Regions from separate parts of the Pseudoclavibacter sp. VKM Ac-2867 genome, predicted to be linked through region 1. Evidence: predicted binding sites of a transcription regulator. Region 1 holds the regulator's gene; the other holds the start of a gene.
What was found. The regulator HrcA, encoded in region 1, represses chaperone genes, less so after heat shock. The targets are predictions, from matches to a motif close to TTNGCACTCGNNNNNNNCGAGTGCNAA.
Positions count from the first base shown of each region.

Region 2: a site for HrcA is predicted at 3,549-3,575, ahead of groES (co-chaperone GroES). Genes of this name have one in related genera too.

Region 1 is NZ_JADKSL010000003.1:91,846-106,052, forward strand. Features, by position in the region: gene ITJ67_RS04780 (PrsW family intramembrane metalloprotease) at 1-387, shown strand, start outside; gene ITJ67_RS04785 (PrsW family intramembrane metalloprotease) at 384-1,640, shown strand; gene ITJ67_RS04790 (FKBP-type peptidyl-prolyl cis-trans isomerase) at 1,644-2,018, shown strand; gene rpsO (30S ribosomal protein S15) at 2,129-2,398, shown strand; gene ppk2 (polyphosphate kinase 2) at 2,510-3,592, shown strand; gene ITJ67_RS04805 (polyribonucleotide nucleotidyltransferase) at 3,829-6,087, shown strand; gene ITJ67_RS04810 (M16 family metallopeptidase) at 6,224-7,573, shown strand; gene ITJ67_RS04815 (histidine phosphatase family protein) at 7,573-8,172, shown strand; gene dapB (4-hydroxy-tetrahydrodipicolinate reductase) at 8,245-8,982, shown strand; gene ITJ67_RS04825 (hypothetical protein) at 8,979-9,440, shown strand; gene ITJ67_RS04830 (TIGR01777 family oxidoreductase) at 9,459-10,412, opposite strand; gene hemW (radical SAM family heme chaperone HemW) at 10,556-11,764, shown strand; gene ITJ67_RS20195 (DUF4870 domain-containing protein) at 11,771-12,334, opposite strand; gene hrcA (heat-inducible transcriptional repressor HrcA) at 12,488-13,519, shown strand; gene dnaJ (molecular chaperone DnaJ) at 13,608-14,207, shown strand, end outside.
Region 2 is NZ_JADKSL010000001.1:533,126-547,332, reverse strand. Features, by position in the region: gene ITJ67_RS02470 (GuaB3 family IMP dehydrogenase-related protein) at 1-443, opposite strand, end outside; gene guaB (IMP dehydrogenase) at 525-2,030, opposite strand; gene rarD (EamA family transporter RarD) at 2,148-3,086, opposite strand; gene groES (co-chaperone GroES) at 3,220-3,513, opposite strand; gene ITJ67_RS02450 (THUMP-like domain-containing protein) at 3,652-4,842, shown strand; gene ITJ67_RS02445 (hypothetical protein) at 4,873-5,658, opposite strand; gene ITJ67_RS02440 (hypothetical protein) at 5,760-6,575, opposite strand; gene ITJ67_RS02435 (DUF4190 domain-containing protein) at 6,732-7,337, opposite strand; gene ITJ67_RS02430 (hypothetical protein) at 7,480-8,016, opposite strand; gene tsaD (tRNA (adenosine(37)-N6)-threonylcarbamoyltransferase complex transferase subunit TsaD) at 8,013-9,593, opposite strand; gene tsaB (tRNA (adenosine(37)-N6)-threonylcarbamoyltransferase complex dimerization subunit type 1 TsaB) at 9,593-10,201, opposite strand; gene tsaE (tRNA (adenosine(37)-N6)-threonylcarbamoyltransferase complex ATPase subunit type 1 TsaE) at 10,212-10,796, opposite strand; gene alr (alanine racemase) at 10,780-12,675, opposite strand; gene ITJ67_RS02405 (holo-ACP synthase) at 12,672-13,046, opposite strand; gene glmS (glutamine--fructose-6-phosphate transaminase (isomerizing)) at 13,053-14,207, opposite strand, start outside.

The DNA.
Region 1 (14,207 bases):
CTCGTCGTGCAGCTGCCGATCTTCCTGCTCCTGGCCTGGTTCCTCGTCAAACTGCACGACCGCGACCGCCTCATCATCGTCGACCGTCTGGGCGAGTACGCGGATGCAGGATGGTTCACGACGTCGGAGGTCGCCATGATCGGGGACTGGAGCGCGCGAGAGCAGGCGTTCGCGTGGGCCAAGTCCGTGAGCCCGGAGGCGGACCGCGCGATGCGCGGCTTCGTCCAGGACGCGTCGAGGCTCGCCTTCGCCCGCGAACACGCCAGGGTCAACAAGCGAGACCCGAATCGGAGAGTCGTGGAGAAGCGCATGCTCGACCGCGTCAAGGAGCACCGGTCGCAGCTCGCGGCCTTCGGCGCAGCCGGCCCCAGGGTGGCCACCTCGTGACCGGACCCATGCACGCGGACGGCCGTTGGGGCGCACCAGCCGCTCAGCGCCAGATCGACCCCCAGTTCGTCATACCGCAGGCCCCCACGAAGGGCGAGCTGGCGATGCGCATCACGACGATCGTCGTCATGTGCCTGGCCGCGCTCATCATCGCCGTCGTCCTCTTCCTCGCGTATCTCGGCAGTAGCGACGTCGTGCTGCTCGGCAGCGTGCTCGCCGCACTCGTCCCGCTCTTCGTCGTGTGGATGGTCGTGTGGCTCATCGACCGGTGGGAGCCCGAGCCGCGCATCCTGCTCATCGGTGCCGTGTTCTGGGGAGGCGGCATCGCGGTCGGTGGCGCGCTCCTGACAGGCCTGGTCCGCGAGTTCCTGCTTCCGGGAGCCCTGCCCGCCTGGTGGGGGCCATCCGTCGAAGCGCCCGTCGGCGAGGAGATCTGGAAGGGGCTCGGCCTCGTCGTCATCTACGCAGTCGCGCGTCGTCACTTCAACGGACCGACGGACGGCCTCGTCTACGGAGCTCTGCTCGGCGCGGGCTTCGCGTTCACGGAGAACATCCTCTACTTCTCCTCGATGTGGCAGGAAGCCGGGGTCGGGGGCTTCGTCGCCCAGTACTTCATCCGCGGCATCGCCTTGCCGCTGCTGCACCCGATGTGCGTCTCGCTGACCGGCATCGGAATGGGCATCGGCGCACGTCGCGGTGGCTGGGGCTCGGCGCTCGGCGGCTTCGCACTCGGTCTCATCCCAGCCATGGCCCTTCACGCTCTCTGGAACGTCGGCTCGGGTCTTGTGCAGCAGTCTGCCGGGATCCTTGGCCTCATCGCATTCTTCGCGCTGGTCATGGTGCCCATCTTCATCGCCTGGATCGTGACGATCCTCCTGCTGCGAAGGAAGGATGCCCGCATCATCGTGGAGCGTCTGTCCGAGTACGCGGCTGTCGGCTGGTACTCGCAGGCTGAGATCAGGATGCTCTCCACCATGCGCGGCCGATCCAGCGCGAGGGCCTGGGCACGCCGGTCCGGGAAGCGCGCGGACAAGGCCATGCGCGCCTTCATCACCGAGTCCACGCGTCTCGCGAGCGTCCGGCACCAGGTCGTCCTCGACCCGAATCGAACAAGCAAGCTGCTCGATGAACGGCTCCTGCTCCGGCATCTCGGGGAGCTCCGAGGCGAGCTCATCCAGGCCCAGGCACAGCCGCAGACACAGCCGCACGGCGCGTCATCCGGGACTCGTCCAGGCTCCGGCGCTTGGATGTAGACCATGACAAACACTGATCGCACCAAGCCAGAAGTCGACTTCCCGGGTGGAGAGGCACCAGCAGAGCTGGTCATCGAGGACATCATCGTGGGCGACGGGGCAGTGGCGGAGGCGTCTTCGACGGTCGACGTGCACTACCTCGGCGTGGAGTTCGAGTCCGGCGAGGAGTTCGACTCCTCGTGGAACCGGGGCGAGTCGGTCAACTTCCCGCTGAAGGCGCTTGTTCGTGGCTGGCAGGAAGGCATCCCGGGCATGCAGGTCGGCGGTCGCCGCAAGCTGGTCCTCCCGCCGCACCTCGCCTACGGCGCCGCTGGTGGAGGGCACCCGCTCTCCGGCAAGACGCTGGTCTTCATCATTGACCTGCTGGGCGTGAGCTGACCGCTCCCGATCTGCTATGCTCTTTCGGTTGCCGTGAAACGGCCGCGGATGAAGAGAGCTCGCACATTGTGTGCCGAGCGCCGCGCAACGAAAGAGAAGGGGGTCTGTCAATGGCACTAAGCGCTGAGGGCAAGAAGGCCATCATCGAAGAGTACGCAACGCACCCGGGTGACACTGGTTCCCCTGAAGTTCAGGTTGCCATCCTCACCACGCGAATCAAGGAGCTCACCGAGCACCTCAAGGAGCACAAGCACGACCACCACTCGCGTCGTGGTCTCCTCCTGCTTGTGGGTCAGCGTCGTCGTCTGCTCGGCTACCTCGCCGACGTCGACATCTCGCGCTACCGTTCGCTCATCGAGCGACTCGGCCTTCGCCGCTAAGCACTTTCTGCGAAGAGCCCCTGCCATCGGCAGGGGCTCTTTTCGCGTTCGGCGGTGCATGGTCAGCGCCCTGCGGTGAGGCGTCGCGGCCTCGGCGCTAGGCTGTGCGACATGGCAGCACCTCGAACTCCAGCAAAGACGCACGCCGATGCCAAGAGCCAGGCGAAGGCCTCAGAATCGGGCAATGACGCCCTCCTCGAGGCCAACGCATCGGACTCGACCTCGACGAGTCGCGCTCGGAAGCAGAGGGCCAGCGTTCAGGCCGAGTACCGGCTCAACCGTGCGGGCATCCCGGACATGACCCCAGAGGTCGATGAGCTCGCCGAGCTGCGTGACGAGGATCCTCTGGGCGAGGCCTGGCGCCACGGCTACCCCTACGACGCCAAGCTGCCGCGCAAGGAGTACGAGAAGCAGAAGCGCGCGCTGCAGATCGAGCTCCTGAAGCTCCAGACCTGGATCAAGGAGACGGGGCAGAAGGTCGTCATCATCTTCGAGGGCCGGGACGCGGCAGGCAAGGGCGGTGCGATCAAGCGCTTCATGGAGCACTTGAACCCCCGCGGTGCGCGTACGGTCGCGCTCGAGAAGCCGACGGAGAAGGAGCAGACGCAGTGGTACTTCCAGCGGTACGTCGAGCATCTGCCTTCTGGGGGCGAGATGGTCCTCCTCGATCGCTCTTGGTACAACCGCGCGGGCGTCGAGCGCGTCATGGGGTACTGCACCCCGACCGAGTACCTCGAGTTCACACGTTCCGCTCCTGAGTTCGAGCGGATGCTCGTCAACTCCGGCACGACGATCATCAAGTTCTGGTTCTCGGTGGGCCGGGCGGAGCAGCTTGCGCGCTTCGCTGCTCGTCGCGACGACCCGGTGCGCCAGTGGAAGCTGAGCCCAACCGACCTCGCATCCCTCGACAAGTGGGACGAGTACAGCGAAGCCAAGGAGGCGATGTTCTTCTACACGGACACCGCCGAATCGCCGTGGACGGTCGTCAAGTCGAACGACAAGAAGCGGGCGAGGCTCGAGGCCATGCGCTACGTCCTCTCCCAGTTCGACTACCCCTCGAAGGACGAGAGCATCGCCCACACTGCCGACAAGAAGATCGTCGGGTCGCCCAGCAAGCTCTATGACGAGGGGGAGAAGCCGACCGGCGAGTTCCCTCTCCTGAAGGAGCTCCCTCGCGCGTCTCGCAAGAAGTAGCGGCGCCCGTGCGGCAATCGCCGTGCGGGTTCCAGCTGCTCGTCGCCCTCCGCTGGTAGAGTCAGCAGCGCAATCACTCAAGATACGCGGGGCGGCGAGTAGCTGGTCCTCGGTGGTGGGTTCCTGTCGCGGCGCTAGAGGCGCTCATGCGACAGTGGTCTTCTACTGACGATCAGCCCGGGAAGACCCGGTCGCGCTTGCCCTTCGCGTGCAAACACGCATAAGGAGGAGACCTCTTGGAAGGTCCCGAAATCAAGTTCTCTGAAGTCGTTCTCGACAACGGCAAGCACGGCCAGCGCAAGATCCGCTTCGAAGCAGGGCGTCTCGCCCAGCAGGCGCAGGGCTCTGCCGTCGCCTACCTCGACGACGAGACGATGCTGCTGTCGGCAACGAGCATCTCGAAGAACCCGAAGGAGAACTTCGACTTCTTCCCGCTCACGATCGACGTCGAAGAGCGCAGCTACGCCGCCGGCAAGATCCCCGGATCGTTCTTCCGTCGTGAAGGCCGTCCGTCGACGGAGGCCATCCTGGTCTGCCGCCTCATCGACCGGCCGCTGCGCCCCTCGTTCGTCAAGGGTCTCCGCAACGAGGTCCAGGTCGTCGTGACGGTGCTCTCGATCGCTCCTGGCGAGTTCTACGACGCTCTCGCGATCAACGCCGCTTCGCTGTCCTCACAGCTCAGCGGTGTGCCGTTCTCCGGCCCCATCGCCGGTGTCCGCCTCGCGCTCATCGACGGCCAGTGGGTCGCGTTCCCCAAGTTCGAGCAGCTCGCCGACGCCGTCTTCGACCTGACGGTCGCTGGCCGCCTCGTCACGAAGGCCGACGGCACCGAAGACATCGCCATCATGATGGTCGAGGCTGAAGCCACCGAGCACGCGTGGGGCCTCATCCAGGCTGGCGCGCAGAAGCCCGACGAGGCTGTCGTCGCACAGGGCCTCGAGGCTTCCAAGCCGTTCCTCACGCAGCTCGTGAAGGCACAGCAGGAGCTCGCCGACCAGGCCGCGAAGCCCGTCGTCGAGTACCCGGTCTTCCTGCCCTACACGGAGGAAGCCCTCGACGCGGTCACCGCCATCGCGCACGACGGACTCGTCGACGTCTACCAGATCGCTGGCAAGATCGAGCGCCAGGACGCCGACGACGCGCTGAAGGCCAGCGTCAAGGAGCAGATCGCCGCCAAGATCGAAAGCGGAGAGCTCGACGCCTCCGTCGCCGGTCAGGTGTCGGCCGCCTACAAGACCGTCACGAAGGACGTCGTCCGCGGACGCATCCTCCGTGAGGGCAAGCGCATGGACGGTCGCGGCGTGGCCGACATCCGTCAGCTCGATGCAGAGGTCGACGTCGTGCCACGCGTGCACGGATCGGCGATCTTCCAGCGCGGCGAGACGCAGATCCTCGGCGTCACCACGCTGAACATGCTCAAGCTCGAGCAGCAGATCGACTCGCTCTCGCCGATCACGTCGAAGCGCTACCTGCACCACTACAACTTCCCGCCGTACTCGACGGGTGAGACCGGACGCGTCGGTTCGCCGAAGCGTCGCGAGATCGGGCACGGCTTCCTCGCCGAGCGCGCCATCGTTCCGGTGCTCCCGAGCCGCGAGGAGTTCCCCTACGCGATCCGTCAGGTCTCGGAAGCGCTCAGCTCCAACGGGTCCACGTCGATGGGCTCGGTCTGCGCCTCCACTCTGTCGCTGCTCAACGCCGGTGTGCCGCTGCGCGCACCCGTCGCGGGCATCGCCATGGGTCTCGTGTCCGACGAGGTCGACGGCGAGACGCGCTACGCGGCGCTCACCGACATCCTCGGCGCAGAAGACGCGCTCGGAGACATGGACTTCAAGGTCGCCGGTACCGCGGAGTTCGTCACGGCCATCCAGCTCGACACGAAGCTCGACGGAATTCCGACGTCGGTCCTCGACGGCGCCCTGACGCAGGCTCGCGATGCTCGCATCCAGATCCTCGACAAGGCCATCAACGCCGTCATCGACACGCCGGATGAGCTCGCTGCTACGGCACCGCGCATCATCTCGGTCCGCGTTCCGATCGACAAGATCGGCGAGGTGATCGGGCCAAAGGGCAAGGTCATCAACCAGATCCAGGACGACACCGGAGCCGACATCTCGATCGAGGATGACGGCACCGTATACATTGGCGCTGTCGATGGTCCGTCCGCTGAGGCCGCTCGTGCAGCGGTCAACGCCATCGCGAACCCGACGAACCCTGAGGTCGGCGAGCAGTACCTGGGAACGGTCGTCAAGATCGCCTCCTTCGGTGCCTTCGTCTCCCTGCTCCCGGGCAAGGACGGCCTGCTGCACATCTCTGAGGTGCGCAAGCTCGCCGGTGGCAAGCGCGTCGAGAACGTCGAAGACGTGCTCGGTGTCGGCCAGAAGATCCTCGTCGAGATCACGAAGGTCGACGACCGCGGCAAGCTGTCGCTCGCACCTGTGCTCGAAGAAGCAGCTGCTGAAGAGGGCGTCGCTCTCGAGGCGGGCGCTGAGTAGCTCAGCTCGCCTCTGCTCTGAAGGGCCCCGCGCATCCGTGCGCGGGGCCCTTCGGCGTCTCGTGAGGTCTCGAGCCGCTGGGAGTTGTCTCGCGGCTGCCGCCGGGACGGCCAACACGCTCTAGGCTTGACTGGTTATGCGCGATGCCATTGAACTGCCACTTGACCTTCCCGAGATCGAAGCACGAGTGTCGAACGGCGGTTACTTCCGCCGTTCGGTGCTGCCGAGCGGGGTGCGCCTCCTGACCGAGGAAGTCGTCGGCGCGGCGAGCACCAGCATCGGCCTGTGGGTGCCGGTCGGCTCCCGCGACGAGCGCCCGCACGAGTACGGTTCCACGCACTTCCTGGAGCATCTGCTCTTCAAGGGGACACCGACACGGTCCGCCTTCGAGGTGTCAGCGGCCTTCGAGCGCGTCGGTGGAGAGGTGAACGCGCAGACCGCGAAGGAGCACACGCTGTACCACGCGAAGGTCCGCGATGCCGACCTCCCGATGGCCGTCGAGGTCCTGAGTGACATGATCACCTCGAGCGTGATCGACGCCGCCGAGTTCGAGATCGAGCGCGGCGTCATCATCGAGGAGCTCGCGATGGCGGACGACGACCCGAACGACGTGGTCTGGGAGCGGTTCTACGAGACACTGCTCGGCGCACATCCGCTCGCGAGGCCCATCGGCGGCACACCGGCCTCGATCAGGGCCGCTGACCGCGATGCCGTGTGGAGCTCGTACCGCCAGCACTACCGCCCGGAGGAGCTCGTCGTGACCATCGCGGGGGCCGTCAACCATGACGTCGTCCGTGAGCAGCTCGAGCGCAACCTCCGAGCCGGGGGATGGGACCTCGACGCACGCGCCGTCCCCGTCTCCAGAAGGGCCACGACACTGGAGCCAGGATCCGCAGTGCCTACAGGACCGCTCTCGGCCATCGAGCGCCCGCTGGAGCAGCTGGCACTGGTCATCGGCGGACAGGGAATCACGCAGCTGGACCCGCGCAGGGAGGCGTTCGGCCTCATGCATCGGATCTTCGGTGGTGGCATGTCGTCCCGACTCTTCCAGGAGATCCGCGAGAAGCGCGGTCTCGCCTACTCCGTGTACTCGTTCGGTGGCAGCCACTCCGACGTGGGGGTGACGGGCATGTACGCGGGATGCGCTCCCGACAACGTGCTGGAGACGGTCAGGGTGCTGCGCCAGGAGGCGGAGAAGCTCGTCCAGGACGGGGTCACCGCGACGGAGCTGGCCGACGCGAAGAGCGCGAGTGCCGGCGGCTCGGCTCTTGCGATCGAGGACGCGGACACACGCATGTCTCGCCTCGGGCGCGCGGAGATCCACACAGGTCGCTTCTACGACCTCGAGGCAGCGCTGTCGCGGGTCGAAGCCGTGTCGCTCGACGAGGTGCAGTCAGTCGCCGCCGACATGTTCAGTGGGGAGCTCGTCGCGTCTGCGGTCGGTAAGCTCTCCTCGGAAGCAAGGACCGAACTGGAGCGCCGCTGATGTCGCACTACCTCTACCTCGTCAGGCATGGCGAGCAGGAGAATGCCGAGCACGGAATCACCGACGGCCCGCTGTCGGAGCGGGGTCGGGCTCAGGCTCATCTGATCGGGCGCAGGCTCGCGAGCGTCCCGCTCAGCGAGTCCTACACGTCACCGCTGGATCGCGCTGTCGAGACGAGTGCGGTGATCGACCAGTACACGAGCGGTCCTGCCGCGCTCGAGTCCACGCTGCTCTTCGACTGCATCCCCACGGGGCAGGACGGCGCGCCGTCGACGTACGACAGCTTCTTCGGTGGCATCGCTGACGAGGTCGTCGACGCCGGCATGGCACAGATGAACGACGCGTACGACACGTTCTTCAGCAAGAGCCGCGACGACCGCCACACCCTGCTCGTGACCCACAACTTCGTGATCGGCGAATTCGTGCGTCGGGTCCTCGACGCCCCCGACTGGCGCTGGCTCGGGCTCAACTCCGTGAACACCGGCCTCACGGTGATCCGGGTGCGGACCAGGAAGCCGGCTGAGCTGCTGCTCTTCAACGACCTGTCGCACCTGACGCCGGAACTCCGAACGGGAGTCAGTACCTCGATCGCCGTCTGAGGTTGACGGGCCCGCCGCCGGCAGCCCCCTGCGTCGTCTGCTCGGCCTGGCGATGGCCGTACGCTTGTGGACATGGAAACAAAGGTCGCCGTTCTGGGCGCTTCCGGCCGCATGGGAACACTGATCGCACGGATCCTCGAGACGACCGAGGGGCTCCGCCTCCATTCGGGGCTGACGAGTGCCTCTTCGCTCGATGAGATGCTCGGCGCCGATGTCCTCGTCGACGTCTCGCGGCTCGAGGCGTCGGAGACGGCTGTCCCCTTCGCTCTGGAGCATGGCATCGACGTCGTCGTCGGGACGAGCGGTTGGGATGAGCAGCGGATCGCTCGCATCTCTGACCTCGTGCCTCCGGAACGTGCCGTCGTCTTCGTCCCGAACTTCTCCCTGGGCTCGGTGCTCGGCACCGCGCTTGCGAGCGTCGCAGGGCGCTTCTTCGAATCGATCGAGATCGTCGAAGCGCACCACGACAAGAAGGTGGATTCGCCGTCAGGGACCGCCGTGCGGACCGCGGAGCGCATCGCGGCCTCGAGGGAACGGCCGCTTGCCGCTCCGAACAGCGAGCAGGACGCTCGGGGACTGCTCGTCTCGGGCGTGCCCGTCCACAGTCTGCGGCTGCGCGGAGTCGTGGCAGATCAGCAGGTGATCTTCGGGGGAGAGGGTGAGGTGCTGACGATTCGCCACGAGACGATCTCGCAGGAGGCCTATGTGCAGGGCATCAGGCTCGCCATCACGCATGCCGTCGAGACGCGGGGCACGACAGTCGGGCTCGACGGCGTGCTCGGCCTCGCGGGACTGTCGGGTCGCTCGTGAAGAGCAATCTCGCCACGAAGCTCGGCGTCGCCGCCGTGACCCTGCTCCTCCTGCTCTACATCGTCTTCGTCTCGGGCATGGCGGTCTCCCTGTTCGCGGGCGATATCGTCGCCAAGGTGATGGGTGCCGCACTCATCGTGTTCCCGGTCCTCGCGGTTGTCTTCGTCGCCCGCGAGCTGCTCTTCGGGCTGCAGACGGAACGACTGCTCGGACGCATGGCCGACGCCGGAGAGCTGCCCGAGGACGACCTGCCCAAGCGACCGAGCGGACGCGTCGTCCGCGAAGCGGCCGACGAGGACTTCCCGAGGTGGAAATCTGAGGTCGAGGCCGCCCCGGAAGACTGGAGGACGTGGATGCGCCTCGGTCTGGCGTACTCGGCCTCGGGGGACCGAAAGCGAGCCCGGGCTTCTCTGCGCGAGGGCATCCGCCTCGAGAAGGCCGCTCGCGCCGGGGCGTGAGCGACCCGACTCGACGGGTCAGACCCCGGCGCCGGGCTCTGGCTCGAACTCCGGCGACTTGAGAGCCAGCTCGACCGCCTGACCTGCGGTGCGGTCCTTGAAGGTGAAGCCCGCGTCGAGCAGGCGCTTCGGACGGATCTGCTGGTCGGCGAGGAACAGCTCACGGCCCGCCTTCTGGAGGGTGAGGTCGATGAGCGTCGACGGCGCCTTGAGCTTGTAAGGTCGCCCGAGCTCGTCGGCAAGCTGCTGTTGGATCTCGTCGGCGGTCGCGGGCGCGGGCCCGACCAGGTTGTATGGCCCCTGCGCGTCGTCGGACTCGAGCAGGAAGCGGAGCGCGCGCACTTCGTCGCGCAGGCTCACCCACGGCCAGTGCTGTGTGCCGTCGCCCAGCTGCGAGAGCAACCCGACGCTTGCCAGGGTCTTCAGGACGGTCAGGACTCCGCCGCGCCCCAGGACGAGACCGGTGCGCGCGAGGACGACCCTGGAGCCTTCCGGGGCCGTCTGCGCGGCCCGCTCCCAGCGGTCGACGACACGAGGAAGGAACTCGTCGGTCTCGGGCAGCGCCGAGTCCTCGTCGAGCACCTGCCCTGGACGGTCGCCGTACGCGCCCGACGCCGAACCGTTGATGAGCAGCGCCGGGGGTGTGGACGAGGCCGCCATCGCACCGGTGATCGTGAGCGTCGCGTTGACGCGAGAGCGAAGGATCTCCTTCTTCACGTTGTAGGTCCACGGCAGCTTGCTGAGCGGAGACCCGGAGAGGTTCACAACCGCATCCACGCCGTCGAGGACCCGCGCGTCCAGGGTTCTCTGGGCGGGGTTCCACCGGAACTCGCTGGCGTCCTTCGGGTCGCGCCTGACGAGCCGCGTGACGCGGTGGCCGTGCGCGTGCAGTTCCTCGATGAGACGGTGGCCGATCATTCCGGATGCGCCGGAGATGAGAACGTGCTTTGGGGAGGTCGCCTGAGTGCTCATGACCTCGAAGGTAGTCGTGTCAGTTGGGCGCGAGCGCAACGCGAGGCCGTGCTCGGCTGATCGCGCGCCTGATTGCGCCTAGGCTGTGCGGGTGCATCACGAGAACCTCGCCCCGAGCCGGGCCCAGCCGAACGGCCATCTTGGTGCCTAGCGCCCTGCCGCTCGGTGAGCCGGTGCCGCCGAGCGGAGAGCTCCCCGCGCAGGCCCTGGTCGGCGCCGAGTCGCGAGACTTCGGCGTCTACATCCACGTGCCCTTCTGCCGCGTGCGGTGCGGCTACTGCGACTTCAACACCTACACGGCGGAGGAGCTGGGTGGGGTCTCGCGCTCCAGCTATGCCGGCGAGGTCGAGAAGGAGATGGTCATCGCCGAGCGGGTGCTGAGCGGTGCCCCTCGCGAGGTATCCACCGTCTTCTTCGGGGGCGGAACACCGACCCTCCTGCCCGTCAGCGACCTTGCAGGGATGCTCGAGGGAGTGCGCAGTCGCTGGGGCCTCGCTTCCGACGCGGAGGTCACCGTCGAGGCGAACCCCGACTCGGTTGGCGAGCGTGAGCTCGCCGAGCTACGGGCTGCGGGAGTGACCCGAGTCAGCTTCGGGATGCAGTCCGCGGTCCCGCACGTCCTCAGCGTTCTCGAGCGCACTCACGATCCGGCGCGCATCCCGATCGTGGTCGCCGCGGCGAAGCGAGTCGGGCTCGAGCCGAGCCTCGACCTGATCTACGGCACTCCCGGCGAGTCCATCGACGACTGGCGCCGATCGCTCGACATGGCGCTGGCGCAGGAGCCGCTGCATGTGAGCGCGTATGCGCTCATCATCGAGGAGGGCACGAAGCTGGCCAGGCAGATCCGCCGCGGGGAGGTGCCCGCCGTTGACGACGACCTGCAGGCCGACATGTACGAGCTCGCAGAGGAGCGACTGTCAGCGGCCGGGTTCGAGTGGTACGAGGTCAGCAACTGGTCGCTCGACGGCAAGCACGCTTCTCGCCACAACCTCTCCTACTGGCGAGACGCGGACTGGTGGGGCTTCGGCCCCGGCGCGCACAGCCACGTGGGCGGCGTGCGCTGGTGGAACGCCAAGCATCCGAGCGCCTACGCATCGAGGCTGGCCGAGGGCATCACGCCGGCCATGGGGCGAGAAGTGCTTGACGAGGAGACGAAGCGCTTCGAGCGGATCATGCTCGGCTCACGTCTGCGGGAGGGCCTCGCGATCTCCGAGCTGGATGACTCCAGTGTCGTCGCCGAGCTCATCGCCGAGTCGCTCGTCGACGGGAGGGCCGCGTTGAAGGGCCGGCTCGTCCCGACGCTCCGCGGGCGGCTCATGGCAGACGCGATCGTCCGCCGAATCGCCGCCTGAGCCGGCTCAGCTCACGAACCGGAAGGTGACCGGGTACCGGTAGGGGAGTCCCTTGTTCGCCTGGACCGCGCCGAGAATGGCGTAGACGACGACGGCAACCCAGAGCAGCGGGTAGAGGAGCGGAACGATCAGCGCCAGCGGACCGCCGATCAGCGACAGCAGCGAGATGACGCCGATGCCGACGTACACGATCGCAGCTGTGATGCCGAAGTTGAGCGCCTCGCGGCCCTCGCTGTCGGCAAGAGGTCCCCTCCGCCGTGTGACAAGCCAGAGAATGAGCGGCCCGACAGCCGGGGCGACGATGTTGAGCAGGTGATCGAAGGTCCCGACGAGGCGGTCGCCGTCTCGTGTCAGCGGCGGTTCTGTCTCATTCTGCGGGCCAGACTGCTGGTACTGCACGCCCTGTGGGTGCCCGTAGGGAGCCTGCTGTCCGTACGGGACCTGCTGACCGTTGGGAGCCTGCTGCCCGTACGGTGGCTGCTGCCCGTAGGGTCCCGGCTGGTCGTACGGCGGCTGTTGAGGCAGATCCTGGTGTCCTGGCGGCGGGGTCGGTGCGTTCTGATCTGACACGGGGTTCCTCTCGTCGGTTTCGCTCACGCTACTGCGCGCGCCCTGCGAGGGCCTGGCATCCTGCTGGTGGCACGAGCGGAAAGCGGTAGGATTGGCAGTCTCAGGTTCAGAGTGCCAGTCCGGCTCGCAGCAGCTCGTCGAGGGAGGAGCATCGTGGTTTCAGACAGAAGCATGCAGGTGCTCCGCGTCATCGTCACCGACTACGTCACGAGTCGTGAGCCGGTGGGCTCCAAGTCGATCGCAGACCGTCATGATTTCGGCGTCTCCGCGGCGACCATCCGCAACGACATGGCGCAGCTCGAAGACGCCGAGCTCATCGTGGCCCCGCACACGTCCTCCGGGCGCATCCCGACTGACAAGGGCTACCGACTGTTCGTCGACCGGCTCGCCGAGTTCAGGCCGCTCTCCGGAGCGCAGCGTCGGGCGATCGAGACCTTCATCGAGGGCAGCGAAGACGTCGACGAGGTGCTCGGACGTTCGGTGCGACTGCTGGCGCAGCTCACCAACTCCGTCGCGATCGCGCAGTACCCCTCGCTCGCGAACGCCGCCATCCAGCATGTCGAGTTCGTCCTGCTGTCGAGCATGCGCGTCCTCACCGTCCTCATCACCGACTCGGGCCGCGTCGAGCAGCGCATTGGACATCTGCGCGCCGAAGTGAGCGTCGAGCAGCTGCACGTGCTCCGCGATCGGCTGGCCGGCCGCCTCGTCGGGAAGACGGTCGCGCGCGCTTCAGCGGAGCTCAGGGATGTCAGCGGCATCATGGGGGAGCGAGACGCGGAGCTCTTCGCTCCCGTCGTCGCCAACCTGCTTGAGCTCGTCCTGGCGCACCGTCAGGAGCGCCTCGTCATGGCGGGCACCGCGAACCTCGCTCGGACCGAACGCGACTTCCCGTCGAGCATCCTGCCCGTCCTCGAGGCCATCGAGGAGCAGGTGGTCCTCCTGCGGCTGCTCGACGAGCTCCACTCCAGCCCCGAGGCCTACTCGGTCAGCATCGGCCAGGAGAATGTCGACCTGGGCCTCGGCGAGACGGCTATCTTGACGAGCGGCTACCGCAGCTCTGGCAGCGACGCGCGTCTCGGCGTCGTCGGGCCGACGAGAATGGACTACCCGAGGAATATCCAGGCCGTTCGAGTGGTTGCGAGTTACCTGTCACGGGTGCTCGACGAGCAGCACTCGGACGACTGACCGACACCGCCAGATCACTCGGCGGATGCACCCGGCGCCTGACAACGCAGGCGTGACACACACAGATGCAAAGAAGGAGTCGCCACTCTTGGCAGACCACTACGACGTGCTCGGCGTGAGCCGTGAGGCGTCCCAGGACGAGATCAAGAAGGCCTACCGCAAGCTGGCACGCCAGCTGCACCCGGACGTCAACCCGTCCGAAGATGCCGCGGAGCGCTTCAAGTCCGTCACGCACGCCTATGACACGCTCATCGACCCCGAGCGGCGCCGGCAGTACGACCAGGGCGGCCCAGATGGGCAGTCCTTCGGTGGCTTCGGCGACATCTTCGAGACCTTCTTCGGCCAGCAGGGCTCCCGCGGGCCTCGCTCGCGTGCGGAACGCGGCCAGGACGCCCTCGTGCGCGTCGAACTCGACCTCGACGAGGTCATGTTCGGCACGCACCGGGACCTCGAGGTCACGACGGCGATCGCCTGCGAGAACTGCCAGGGCACCTGCTGTGCGCCCGGCACCTCGCCCACGACGTGCTCGGCATGCGGTGGGGCCGGGTCCGTGCAGCGACAGGTGCGCTCGATCCTCGGCATGGTCGTCACGAACCAGCCGTGCGCGCAGTGCCGCGGCTACGGCACGGTCATCGAGCACCCGTGCGACACGTGCCACGGCCAGGGGCGTGTTCGATCGAACGTGAGC
Region 2 (14,207 bases), on a different contig from region 1:
TCCATGAACTGCTGTGTGCGCTGCGGGGAGAGTGCGCCGGCGGCCGGCACTCCGGCCTCGCGGATCTGCTGGAGGCGCTCCTTGATGAGCGTGCCCTTGACCGGCTCCCGGTAGATCTCCTGCAGCTTGGCCGTCGCCTGCTTCGCGGGCAGATCAGCGATCTGGGCGAGCAGCGGCTCCGGGTCGTCATAGCGAGTCCACAGCCCCTCGAGGTCGAGCACGCCGAGGCCGCCGAGCTTGCCGAAGCCGATCGCGGTCTCGGGCGACATCACCGAGTCCATGGGTGCCGCGAGGAGCGGGATATCGAACGTGAATGCGTCGATCTTCCACGTGATGGACACGTCCTCCGGGTCACGGGTTCGCCGCGATGGCACGATGGCCACATCGTCGAAGGAGTACACGCGGCGGGCTCGCTTTGCGCGGCCGATCTCGATCTCAGTCACCTGCCTAGCCTAGCCCTCCGCGGTGCTCGCTGCTGCGGCGCGGCGGCGGGGAGACCCCGACCCGCCGCGCCGATCAGGGCTCTAGCGACGGTAGTTGGGGGCTTCCGAGACCATCTGCACATCGTGCGGGTGGGACTCCTTCAGCCCTGCCGGAGTGATCCGCACGAAGCGGCCCTTCTCCTTGAGCTCCGTGACGGTGCGAGCGCCGACGTAGAACATCGACTGGCGCAGGCCGCCCGTGAGCTGGAACACCGACTGGCGGATCGAGCCGCGGTACGCGACCTTGCCCTCGATCCCCTCGGCGATGAGCTCGTCGTCGCTCGGGACGTCCGCCTGGAAGTAGCGGTCCTTCGAGTACGAGGTGCGCTCGCCGCGCGACTGCAGTGCGCCGAGCGAGCCCATGCCGCGGTAGCTCTTAAACTGCTTGCCGTTGACGAAGATGAGGTCGCCTGGCGACTCGTCGGTGCCAGCGAGCAGCGATCCGACCATGACCGCGGATGCGCCCGCGACGAGCGCCTTCGCGATCTCGCCCGAGTACTGCAGGCCGCCGTCGGCGATGACCGGCACGCCAGCGGGGGTCGCGGCCAGCGACGCCTCGTAGACGGCCGTGATCTGAGGGACCCCGACTCCCGCGACGATGCGCGTCGTGCAGATGGAGCCAGGACCGACGCCGACCTTGACGGCGTCGGCACCCGCATCCACGAGCGCCTGGGCGCCCTCGCGGGTCGCCACGTTGCCGCCGACGACCTGCACGTGGCCCATCACCGGGTCGCTCTTGAGGCGGCGGATCATGTCGAGCACGCCGGCCGACTGGCCGTTCGCCGTGTCGACGACGAGCACGTCGACACCGGCAGCCACGAGGCGCTCCGCGCGCTCCCAGCCGTCGCCGAAGAAGCCGATCGCCGCGCCCACTCGCAGGCGCCCGGCGTCGTCCTTCGTCGCGTTCGGGTACTTGTCGCTCTTGTCGAAGTCCTTCACCGTGATGAGGCCGGCGAGCTTGCCCTCGTCGTCGATGAGCGGCAGCTTCTCGATGCGGTGCTTGCCGAGGAGCTTGTAGGCGTCGTCGCCGGAGATCCCGACGGGACCGGTCACGAGACCCTCGCCCGTCATGACCTCGTGCACGCGGGTCGTGCGCTTCTCCGACTCGGGCACGAAGCGCATGTCCCGGTTGGAGATGATGCCGACGAGCTTGCCTGTCTCCTCGTCGACGACCGGCAGGCCGGAGACGCGATACTGCCCGCAGATCTCGTCGACCTCCGCGACGGTCGCGTTGGGAGTCGTCGTCACCGGATTCGTCACCATGCCGGACTCGGAGCGCTTCACGCGATCGACCATCTCGACCTGGTCATCGATCGACAGGTTGCGGTGCAGGATGCCCATGCCGCCCTGGCGCGCCATGGCGATCGCCATGCGGGCTTCCGTGACCGTGTCCATCGCCGCAGAGACGAGCGGGACGCGCAGGGTGATGCCGCGCGTCAGCCGCGTCGTCGTGTCGACCTCAGACGGGATCACGTCGGTGTGCCCGGGAAGCAGCAGCACATCGTCGTAGGTCAATCCGGTGAAGCCAAAGGGGTCCGACTCGGTCATTACGCTCCAGGAGGTATCTGGGATGCGCCGTTCGGCGGCATCCTCGTGCATCGGGAAACAGCTCAGTGGTGATGGAACAGCGAGGACCCTGGACGCATTCCCGGGACCCTCAGCTCATCAACCTCGTGTCGGCGGACCGAGTTCGTCCGCGACCGAGGGAATCTTGGCGCCAAGTCTAGCCGTGCGCACGAGGTCGATCGTGAAGAGGATGAGGGCGCCCCAGACGATCGCGAACCCGATCCAGCGTTCGAGCGGCATGGGCTCCGAGAAGACCGCCACGGCGAGCACGAACTGCAGGATCGGCGCGATGTACTGCATGAGTCCGAGCTCGATGAGGCGCAGCCTCCTCGCGGCCGCCGCGAAGAGCAGGAGGGGCACGCTCGTGACGACGCCCGCGAACAGCAGGACGCCGGTGTTGACCGCCGACACGGAGCCGAAGGTGATGCCGCCGCCGAAGAGTACCGTCCAGAGCAGGCAGATCGCGCCGATCGGCATGATGAGCGTCGTCTCGACCGCCAGACCGGAGAGCGCATCCGCCTGGACCCCCACCCGCTTCTTCACGAGCCCATACAGCCCGAAGGTCATGGCGACGCCTAGGCCTAGCCACGGGATGCGGCCGTAGCCGAGCGAGATGACGAGCACGGCGACGAGCGAGAGCCCAACGGCGACCCACTGCAGGGGCCTGAGCTTCTCACGGAGGAAGACCAGGCCGAGCGCGACGGACACGATCGGGTTGAGGAAGTAGCCGAGCGCGGCGTCGAGGGTGTGGCCCGTCGCGACAGCCTGCACATAGAACAGCCAGTTCGCCGACACCAGGACTCCTGCGATGCCGAGGCCGAGCACAACCCGCTTCTTCGAGATGAGCTCCCGGAACGGACGCCAGGCCCGCATGACGAGCACGCCGAGCAGGCAGAACACGACGCTCAGGATGATGCGCCACGCGATGAGCTCCACGGGTGTCGTCGGAGCAGTCGCCACGACGTAGAGGGGCATGAAGCCCCAGAGCGCGTACGCGCTGAACGCCAGCCAGAGGCCGGACCGAGGAGATTCCGTCACCTCGAGATCGTACGCCCGACGTCGGGCCCCTGGAACACGAATGGCGCCCGACCCCGAGGGGTGGGCGCCATGCGCGATGCTGCTCCTGCAGATGAGACCGCCCGAACCGGCGCGGCTTCAGAAGGTGAGGAGACTAGACGATCTTCGCGAGGATGTCGCGAGCGGAGAGCACAAGGAGCTCTTCGCCGCCGTACTTGACCTCGGTTCCGCCGTACTTGGAGTAGATGACCTTGTCGCCGACCACGAGGTCGAGCGGCACGCGGTTTCCGTTGTCATCGATGCGGCCGGGGCCGACTGCGACGACTTCGCCCTCCTGGGGCTTCTCCTTGGCGGTGTCCGGAATCACAAGACCCGAAGCCGTGGTCTGCTCGGCTTCGACCTGCTTGATGACGATGCGATCCTCGAGCGGCTGAATGTTCACCGACACGGTTGACCTCTTTCTCAGCGATAGGAAGTTCAGAATTAGCACCCTCCCCATGAGAGTGCTAACTCAGAGTGTAGGGGCCAGGCGGCGACGACTGCAACGCGGCGACGTCTCGTGGCGTACGCCGGTAGCGTAGTGCTGGTGCAACGCGACGAACTCCTGGCCCTCCTCACACCAGAGGCGATGACCCTGCTCGACGACGCTCCCCCCGTCGAGTCAGCGGCAGACGCGCTTGCCCTCGTGACGAGGCTGCGCGCGGCAGGAGGCTCCGCAGAGGTCGTTGCCGCCGTCGTCACGCAGGCGAAGCTCCGGCGGCGCGCATCCGCCAAGTTCGGCCCGTTCGCCGAGCGGATGCTCTTCACCGACGCGGGCCTGCAGCAGGCGACGCGACTGCAGGTCGCGGCGCACCACGCGAACCGGTTCAGGCAGGCCGGCGCCGTGAGCGTGGCAGACCTCGGCTGCGGGATCGGCGCAGACTCCATGGCATTCGCATCGCTCGGTCTCGAGGTCACCGCATTCGACGTCGACGAGGTCACCGCCGCGATCGCGGCCCACAACCTGGCCCCGTTTCCCAACGCCCGGGTCAGGCACGACCGCGCCGAGGAGGTGGACCTCGCTGCCTTCGATGCGCTCTGGTTCGATCCGGCCCGCAGGACCACCAGCGGCGGGAGCACTGCACGCCACTTCGATCCGGCCGATTGGAGCCCATCCCTCGACTTCGTCTTCGCCGCCGGGCGCGAGCGCGCGACGGGAATCAAGCTGGGACCGGGAATCGACCACGCGTACCTCCCAGAAGACGCGGAGACGCAGTGGGTCTCCTCCAACGGCGACCTCGTCGAGGCGACGGTGTGGATGCACGACACGGCGAGGGCAGGCATCCGCCGCTCGGCCCTCGTGATCAGCAGGCACGGCACCGCCGAGCTGACGACCGGCGAGGACGTCCGGGATGCGGGCGTCGCTGCGCTGGGCGCCGTGCTCTACGAGCCGGACGCGGCGATCATCCGTGCACGCCTCATCGGCGACCTCGCTCGCTCACTCGAAGCGTCGATGATCTCGGAGAGCATCGCGTGGATGACAGCTGACCACTTCACGCCGACGCCCTTCGCGAGCGCGTTCTCGGTCCGAGAGGTGCTGCCCCTGCATGCGTCGTCGCTCAAGGGCGAGCTGCGGAAGCGAGGCATCGGCGTGCTGGAGATCAAGAAGCGGGGGGTCGACATCGACCCGGCGGAATTCAGGCGGAAGCTCTCGCTCAAGGGAGACGAGTCCGCGGTGCTCATCCTCACGAGGATCGGCGACAAACGCGTCGCCATCCTCGCCGATCGGCTCAGCTGAGGGCCACCGAACCGTCGGTCCTCGTCGTTCCTAGACGACGAGCACCACGACGAGCGTCACGATGGCGAGAAGGACCGCGAGGCCACCGGCCACCAGCCCCACGACGGCAAGCGTGCGTCCGAGGCCCTTCGGGGCACGAAGTCCCGCGATTCCGAGCCCGACGGCGCCGAGACCGAACACCAGCGACACGATGTACGCCCACCCGGGAAGCAGGAGGAGAAGCAGCGAGAGCGCGCCGAGCGCGACGCCGATGATCCCGAGCACCGGCGCAGGAGGCTTCGGCTGCTGGCCGTATCCCTGCACGCCGAACTGCTGGCCGGGCTGCTGACCGTACTGCCCCTGCTGCGGGGCTCCGTACTGCGGCTGCCCGAACTGATCCTGCTGCGGGGCTCCGTACTGCGGCTGCCCGAACTGATCCTGCTGCGGGGCTCCGTACTGCGGCTGCCCGTACTGGTTCTGCTGCGGCTGGCCGTAGCCCTGCCGCGCGGGAGCCTGCTGCTGGCCGGACGGCTGCTGGGCGCCGTAGCCAGTCGAGTAGCCAGGCTGCTGCTGGCCGTAGCCGCCGTCAGCCGGGCCATACCCGGGCTGCTGCTGGCCGTTCCCACCAGGCTGCTGCCCGTACTGCTGGTCGTTCTGCTGCCCGTACTGCGGCTGAGAAGGCCCGTACGACCCCTGGCCGTACTGGCCCTGGCCGGGCTGCTGCGCGCCGAAGGGCGGCTGGCCGTTCTGGTGCTGGCCATTCGGGTGCTGGCCGTTCTGCGGCTGGCCGTTCTGGTGGGGCTGCTGCGGGTACTGGGGGCCGTTCGGGTCAGACATGGTGTCCTTCTCAGTCGTCGACAAGGCTGCAGGTGCTGATCAAGCTTAGAGTGCGGGCGGATGCGTCCACCCGCACTCCTGCCGGTTCTTTCAGCGGGTGATCAGTATCCGTAGGACGACATGTCGCCGAGGAACATGGCTGCGACGACGATGCCGATGATCGCCACGATCACCGAGAGCACGATGGCTGCGATCGAGACCCAGAGGCCCCAGACGCGCAGCGGGCCGGCCTGCGGCTCCCGCGACTTGGCCATGATGGCGCAGACCAGGCCTGCGATACCGAGGGGAAGTCCGAGGAACGCCGTCACGAAGGTGAGCAGGATGCCCGCACCGCCGAGGGACAGCGCGACGATGCTGAGCGTGCGCTTGGGAGCCGTGGACTGTGCCGGGTAGCCGGGCGTCGCGTAGCCCTGCGGTGCCCCATAGCCCTGCGCCTGCCCCTGCGACTGCGGAGCGGCGTAGGCCGGAGCTGCACCAGCGGGAGCCTGGCTCGCGGGCGGAGCCTGACCGTACGGAGCCGCGCCGGGTGCCGCGGCTGGCTCGCTCGGTGGCGTGTAGCTCACCGAACCAGATGCCGCGGGCGGCGTGGAGCCGCTGCCCGACGACGGCGCCGAATAGTCGGTCCCGGATGCAGTGGGCGCCGAGTAGTCAGAGCCAGAGCCGGGCGCGGCTGGCGGCGTGTAGCCGCTGCCCGACGCGGCGGGGGCGGAGGAGTCGGAGTACGGCGCGGCCGGGGTCGAAGCGTCGGTGCCCGAGACGGCGGGCGGCGTGTAGTCGGTGCCGGTGGCTGCCGGGGCGGAGTAGTCGACCGACTCAGCAGGTGGCGTGTACGCGGCCGGCGCCTCGTACTGGGGAGGTGTGCTGCCATCCTCCGGGAGCCGTGGCTTGTCACCTGGGGTTGCGTTGCTGTCGCTCATTGCGGAGCTCCTTCCGGTTCAGCCGTTTTCGCGGCGGTTGAGGCTGGTGTTCACGTGCGTGGAGCAAGCGGCGACGCCTTCAGTGGCGCACGCCCATGTCCTAGGTTCCCAGGGTTTGACTGGGAACCGTCACACAAGGTTCAGGAAGGCCCACGTTCAGTAGGAGCTGAGGCCCCCGAGCAGTCCGATTCCTCCGAAGAAGAGGAGGGCGAGGACAAGCAGGAGCAGGAGTCCGAAGACCGAGATGAAACCGAGCACGATAGCGGTGATGGCGAGCGCCCGTCCGCGCGGCTCACGACGCAGCGCGATGAAGCCGCACACGATGCCAGCGATCCCGACCATCCACCAGACGAACTGGAGGACGGGGATGAGCGAGACGAAGAAGGAGCCTCCGCTCAGGCACAGGGCCACGATGCTCAGGGTCAGCGTCCCGGCAGCAGCCGGGCGAGGCGCCGTGTACGGCGCTTGAACGTAGGGCGTCACCGGATAGGCGAGGTGCTGCGAGGGGGCCGCCTGCGCCCCATGGCTACCGGGGCCCCAGCTCTCGCTCGGCGCGGTGTGGCCGTAGCCGGCGTCCTGGCCGTAGCCGAAACCCTGACCGTAGCCCGCATCCTGCCGGTAGCCCGAGTCGTGCCCGTAGCCATTCCCGTTGCCGGAGCCGGGGATGTCGCCTCGCGCCTCCCGCGGCTCGCCGACGGGCTGCGCGCCGACGTTCGGGGCCGGTATCCGCTCGACGGGGCCATCTGGTGTCGACCAGGTCATGTCCGCTCCTTTCGAGAGGTGATGAGATGCTCCAACGTTACGGCGACCTGCTCAACGCCACGTCATCCCCATGGCCTCGGGTTCGTCATCCCGCAGGATGACTTCGAACCTCGCAGGGCACGGCTCTCGCTGGAGCGCTGACTCAGGCGACGATGAAGGCGAAGCCAACGCAGCCCACGACCGCCGCCGCAGCGAGCACGAGCGCGAGAATCCAACCGCGGTGGCGCCGCCCGAGCACCGCGAGCAGGAGCGCCACTGCGCCGAGACTCGCCCCGAGGTACAGGGGCCAGAGCGGCGAGGGGGTCACGGATACGGAGAGCGAGACAGCGAGGACCGCCGCGGCAAGCGACAGCAGCACGGAGAGGATGATCGCGAGGCGACTGAGCCCGAGCCCAGAAGGCACCGGTGCCGTCCCGGCGCGAGCGGACGCAGGAGCCATCGCGGTCTCCTGCACGTGCGCGACCGCCGGGTCGATGCCCTGGCCCTGCTCCGGACTCTGGCGCTCCGCTGATCTGGGTGCAGAACTGCCATCGACGGGAGCAGACTTCTCCTCGCCCCTCGAGCGCGGGGTGAGGGCCGAGTAGGCGGCGTTGCTGGTGTCATCGACCGGAGTGCGGTCGATGGGGGGAAGCTCCACGGGCTTGCGCGGCGGCAGCTTCGGCTGATCGGGTGTTGTCATCGGTGCTCCCCCAGAGCTGGTTTCCCCTGCGGCGCATGCTGCGTGGCCACCGGCAGCGTCGAGTCCGCCGCGAAGTCGAGCGGGGAGGGAGGCTTGCCCGCAGTGACGAGCATCGCGCCGACGGCGGCGATCATCGCCCCGTTGTCGGTGCAGAGCCGAAGCGGGGGGATGCGCAACTCGATGCCGGCGGCAGCGCAGCGCTCCTCCGCGAGCTCACGGACGCGCGCGTTCGCCGCCACTCCCCCGCCGAGCACGAGGCGAGGCACGCCGAGGGCCGTGCAGGCCGCCACCGCCTTCGCCGTCAGCACATCGGCGACAGCTTCGCGGAAGCTCGCCGCGACATCGGCGACCGGCACCGGCTCCCCTGCGTCTTCCTTCGCCTCGACCCAGCGGGCCACGGCGGTCTTGAGCCCGGAGAAGGAGAAGTCGTAGCGGTGCCGCTCGAGGTCCTTCGGCTTGGTGAGCCCGCGCGGGAACCGGATCGCCTTCGGATCCCCTCCGGCAGCTGCCTTGTCGATCTCGGGTCCCCCCGGGTAGGGCAGGCGCAGCAGTCGCGCCACCTTGTCGAACGCCTCGCCAGCCGCATCGTCGATCGTCTCGCCGAGCTGCTCCACGTCGTCGACGAGGTCGCGAACATGCAGGAGGGACGTGTGCCCCCCTGAGACGAGCAGCGCCACCGCTGGCAGCTCGAGCTGACCCACGTCGTCGCGCAGGACGTCAGCGGCGACGTGACCCACCAGATGGTTCACGGTGTAGAGCGGGATACCGGTGGCGACGTGCAGGGCCTTCGCCGCTGCCGTTCCGACCATGAGCGCACCCGCGAGGCCCGGGCCCTGGGTGACGGCGATCGCGTCGAGGTCCTCGAGCGAGACTCCCGCCGTCTCGAGCGCCGCCGAGATGGTCGGCACGATCGCGTCAGCGTGGGCACGTGCGGCGATCTCGGGAACGACACCACCGAAGATGGCGTGCTCGTCCATCGAGGAGGCGACCTCGTTGGCGAGCAGCACCCGACCGCGGACGATGCCGACACCCGTCTCGTCGCACGATGATTCGATGCCGAGCACAAGCGGCTCCCTCCGAGCACCGGCAGCGACACGCGCCTCGGCAGACGCCCGAACCCCCGGCAGCTGCCCTCGCATCACGATCGCATCCACGCCCTCTCTCGGGTAGTACTTGGGTCGGCGTCCGATCTCCTCGAAGCCGAGCCGCGAGTAGAGGGCACGAGCGGCCTCGCCGTTCTCGCGCACCTCGAGGAACACCTGCTTCGCGCCGCGTCCCTCCGCCCACGCGAAGAGCTCGGCCAGCATCCGGGTGGCCCATCCGCCGCGCCGAAGCCGCTCGTCGACGGCGATGGTCTGCAGATCAGCCTCACCACCACCCTGGAGCGCCATGACGCCCGCAGCCGCCAGGATCTCGCCGCTCGCGGCGTCCTCGACGACCACATATCGCGTGTGCTCGCTCTTGACCTCGCCCGCGAGCATCGACGGCGACCACGGGTCGAGCGGGAATGCGGCCTCGTCGAGACGCACCATCGAAGGAATGTCCTCGTGCGAGGCGTCTCGCAGCATGGCGCGCATCAGCCGGTCACCCGCTTCGGGCCATTCGACGGGACCGCGTCGGCACCCCGCAGGTACAGAATCGTGTTGGCCTCCGCTTCGAGCCCCTGGACCTCACGGTCGAGCCAGGCGAGTGCGAGGTGAGCGGCCGAGATCGTCCTCGTGTCGAAGCGGTGGTCGGCAGCGGGGACTGCATCAGGCCGGTGCAGCTCAGAGCTGCTCGCGACGAGCAGCCCTTGCTCGTACCGCGAACAGGCGAGCTCCCCCCGGCGGGCATCCGTCGTGACCAGCAGATCGCCGGCAGCCTCCGGATGATCCGCGCGCCATTCGTGGGCCGCCGCATCGTGGCTTGGCATCGGGATGAAACGCGCGCCGCGTGCGAACGCGAACGTGCGCGCGGCGGCCACGCCGACACGCAGCCCAGTGAAGGGGCCAGGACCCATGCCACCGACGACCTGCGTGACGTGCTGCGGAGAGAGCCCGGCGTCTGCGAGCACCTCCGCGATCGCCACTCCGACGACCTCAGCATGGTGTCGGGTGTCGGCGGTGCGCCGTTCTGCGAGCACCCGGCCGTGCGGGGTGACGATCGCGACATCCGTGCCCGCTGACGTATCGATCGCTAAGAGCATGCGAGTGATTCTACGCGGGGACCACACCGAACTCGGTCCGCAGCGCGTCCCCGAGGGCGGCGGCTATCGGACGATCCCACGGACCCACGACCGTGAGCGTGACGCGGCGCGGGTCCAACGGCTCGTCATCGCTCCAGTCGGCACCACCGGGCCCCTCGATGACCTCGGGCTCGAGCGGCGGGGATGCCGCGGAACGGTCGATCGTGATCTCCAGCCAGCGGTCGGTGATCAGCGGAACCGCTTCGCGCCCCCACTCGACGACGGTGACGCTGGCAGCCAGATCCAGACCGAGGTCGTCGAGCTCGGCTGGATCGCCGAGACGGTACGCATCCACGTGGATGAGCTCGGGCCCCGCTCCGAGCGAAGGATGCGTGCGCGCCAGCACGAAGGTCGGACTCGTGACCGGACCCCGCACGTTGAGCGCAGCCCCGAGGCCCCGCGCGAACGTCGTCTTGCCCGCGCCCAACGGCCCCGTCAGCACGAGCACATCGCCCGCGAGCAGCAGCGCGCCGATGAGCTCTCCCGCGCGCATCATGTCATCCGCGGTCGCGAGCTCCACCGTGATGCTCGGAGTCAGGTCAGTGCCCACACCCATCCGCCCTTCCTCCATCGCGACGTTCCCGCCGCACGACGCGCGGCCCGAGCGCCGCCACGAACGCCTGCGGCGACACTGCTGACCACGACGCCCACTCCTGGAGGTGGATATCACCGGGTTCAGGCCCGAACACCGAGACCGGCATGCCGATCCATGCCTCCTGGTCCTGCAGATCGATGACGACCTGATCCATGGCGACTCGGCCGACGATCGGCCGGCGCTGGCCACCCACGACAACCTCACCCTGCCCCGCGACCCTGCGCGGGATGGCGTCGGCATAGCCGAGCGGCACGAGCCCGAGCGTCGTGGACTCCTCGGCCACCCAGTCGTAGCCGTAGGAGACACCGTGGCCCGCTGTCACCCGTTTCACGTGCACGAGCTCCGTCGTGAGCGCGACAGGAAGCGGCTCGCTCGGCTCGTCGAAGCTGTAGATTCCACGGCTGCCAGGATCCCTGGTCCGCTCGTGGTCGACGAGCGTGCTCGATCGTGCCGCCTTCCCGACGTTCGCGAGGTCCGTGTTGGCCGCGACGAGTGGCAGCAAGCCGTGCTCGAGTGCCAGACCGGCCACGAGAGCACCACCGAGTCCGTAGGCGTCGGCGGAGACGTCGACGCTGAAGAGCCTGGCCGCGTGGCGCGCCCCCATGCCGTTCCCCAGCGCCGCCGCGAGGTCGCGTGCCCGTTCGCCCATGCGGGCGTGCAGCATGTCGACGTCGACCCAGAGCTCGCGGCGGGGCGCAAGCGCGAGCCCCGCCTCCTCGTCCGGAGCGGCAGCAGCCACATGGTGAGGCTCGGCAGGAGAGCTCGCGCCCGAGGAGCGGCGCGGGAGGCGTGAGCTCAACCGGGTGACGACCTCGTAGTTGATGGTCCCGGCGGCGGAGGCCCATGCGTCCGCGCTCGCCGAGCTTGCCGCGTCGATGACCAGCAGCCGAGGCGGCTCGTCGCTGCGGTCCAGACGTCCGGACGCCGACACGGTTCCCTCGAGCGGTTCGACTCGCAACTCGAGGGTGTCGAGGGCGACGACATTCCAACGAGCACCGGTGTCATCGGCGAGCTCCAGGGAGCCAGGCTCGATCGGCGGCAGACCGGCAGCGTGCCCGAGATCGACCCTGAAGCCGCGCTGATCCTCGAAGATCGGGGCGCTCAGCGACAGGGCGGGCCTCAGCTCGACCGGGCAATCCGTGTCAGCGGAGAACGGCGAGAGGCCGTACAGGGAGACTCCGAGGCGCACGAGATCGAAGCGCGCCTCCGGCAGCGACATCGAACCGGCCGTCGCGGCGAGGTGACGCACCGACGGAGTCAGTCCACGCCGAGCCGCGAGCTCGAGCGCACGCTCGAACGAAGCGAGCTGAGCACGATCCGCATCAGTACCCGCACCAGCCAGATGGCTGAACAGTCCCTCGAGGCGGATGAGCCCACGCCCCTCGAGCTCCGCCGCCTTCGTGAACGCCGACTCCCACTCCGCCGGGCTGATCCCGTTGCGCCCGAGGCCCGTGTCCAGTTTGAGGTGGACGACCACACAGCGCTCAGAGTGCTCGAGACGACCCAGGCCGATGTCGACGAGCTCGAGTTGCGCGAGCGAGGAGATACCGAGCTCGATCTCCGCATCCAACGCGGCGAGCCAGTCGGTGCGAGCCCCGTGCATCCACGCCAGAATCGGCGCAGTGATACCCGCCTCCCGGAGTGCTAGGGCCTCCCGGAGGTCGACGACGCCGAGACGCTCAGCGCCTCCCTCGAGCGCGGCACGAGCCACGTCGGGCGCCCCGTGTCCGTACGCATTCGCCTTGACGACCGCAAGGAGCGGCGTGCCAGTGAGCTCCGCGATCGCCCGGACGTTCGCCCGGACAGCATCGAGATCGATATCGACGCGAGCGCCGCTCACGAGCCGGCCCCAGCCGAGGCCCCACGTTCGGCAATGACAAAGGCCGTCGCGGTCGTGCGCTCATGTGTCAGCGAGAGGTGCAGGTGATCGACCCCCACCAGCTCGAGATGCGCGCGCAGCGCGGGCGTCACGGCGAACTCGGGACGACCAGCAGGCCCGCTCTCGACCTCGAAGTCGAGGAAGCTGAGCGAGCCGATGCCGCCGAGCGCCTTCACCGCGGCCTCTCGTGCAGCGAACCGAGCGCCGAGAGACGCCAGCGACCTGTCCCGCTCGGCCGGCGCGAAGAGACGCTCGCGGAGGCGCGGGGCACGCTGCAGAGCCCGCGCGAACCGCGCGAGCTCCACCGTGTCGACACCGATACCGACGATCACGCTCAGCTACTCGACGGTGACGGACTTCGCCAGGTTGCGAGGCTGATCCACGTCGAGCCCCTTCGCCGTGGCGAGCTCGATCGCGAAGATCTGGAGCGGCACGACCGCGAGCAGCGGCTCGAAGAAGGGCTCCGTCGGGGGAACCGCGATGACCTCGTCCGCGTACGGCAGCACGGCCGCGTCGCCGACCTCGCAGATCGCGAGCACTCGGGCTCCGCGCGCACGGATCTCCTGGATGTTCGAGACGATCTTCGGGTGCAGCGTGTCGTCGTGGCGGGGGCTCGGCACGATCACGAAGACCGGCTGGCCGGGCTCGATGAGCGCGATCGGGCCGTGCTTGAGCTCGCCGGCAGCGAAGCCCTCCGCATGGATGTAGGCGATCTCCTTGAGCTTGAGCGCACCCTCGAGCGCAATCGGGTAGCCCACGTTGCGCCCCAGGTACAGCACGGAGCGGGTGTCCGCCATCCAGTTCGCGAGTTCGTGGATGCGCTCCCGAACACCGAGGACCGTTCGGACCTTCTCCGGGATCGTCTGGAACTCCGTCAGGAGCTCCTCGCGGCGCTCATCCGCCATCGTTCCGCGCATCGTTGCCGTGTAGATGCCAAGCAGGTAGAGCGCCGTGATCTGGGCGAGGAACGCCTTCGTCGACGCGACAGCGACCTCCGGCCCTGCATGCGTGTAGACAACCGCATCGGACTCGCGCGGGATGGTCGCGCCCTGCGTGTTGCAGATGGAGAGCGTCTTCGCGCCGCGAGACATCGCATAGCGGACCGCCATGAGCGTGTCCATCGTCTCGCCGGACTGGCTCATCGACACGATCAGCGTGCGGGAGTCGAGAACCGGGTCTCGGTAGCGGAACTCGTGCGCGAGCTCGACCTGGACGGGCACGCGGGCCCACTTCTCCATGGCGTACGCACCGACCTGGGCCGAGTAGGCGGCCGTGCCGCACGCGACGATGATGATGCGGTGGATGTCGTTGAAGAAGTCCTCCCCGAGCGCGTCGAGGTCGGGAAGGTGCACGCGGCCCTCGACGATCCGGCCCCGGAGCGTGTTCGCCACGGCCTCGGGGTCCTCGTCGATCTCCTTGGCCATGAAGCTCGGCCAGCCGCCCTTCTCGGCAGCTGACGCGTCCCACGAGACCTCGAAGGCCTCCGCAGTAGC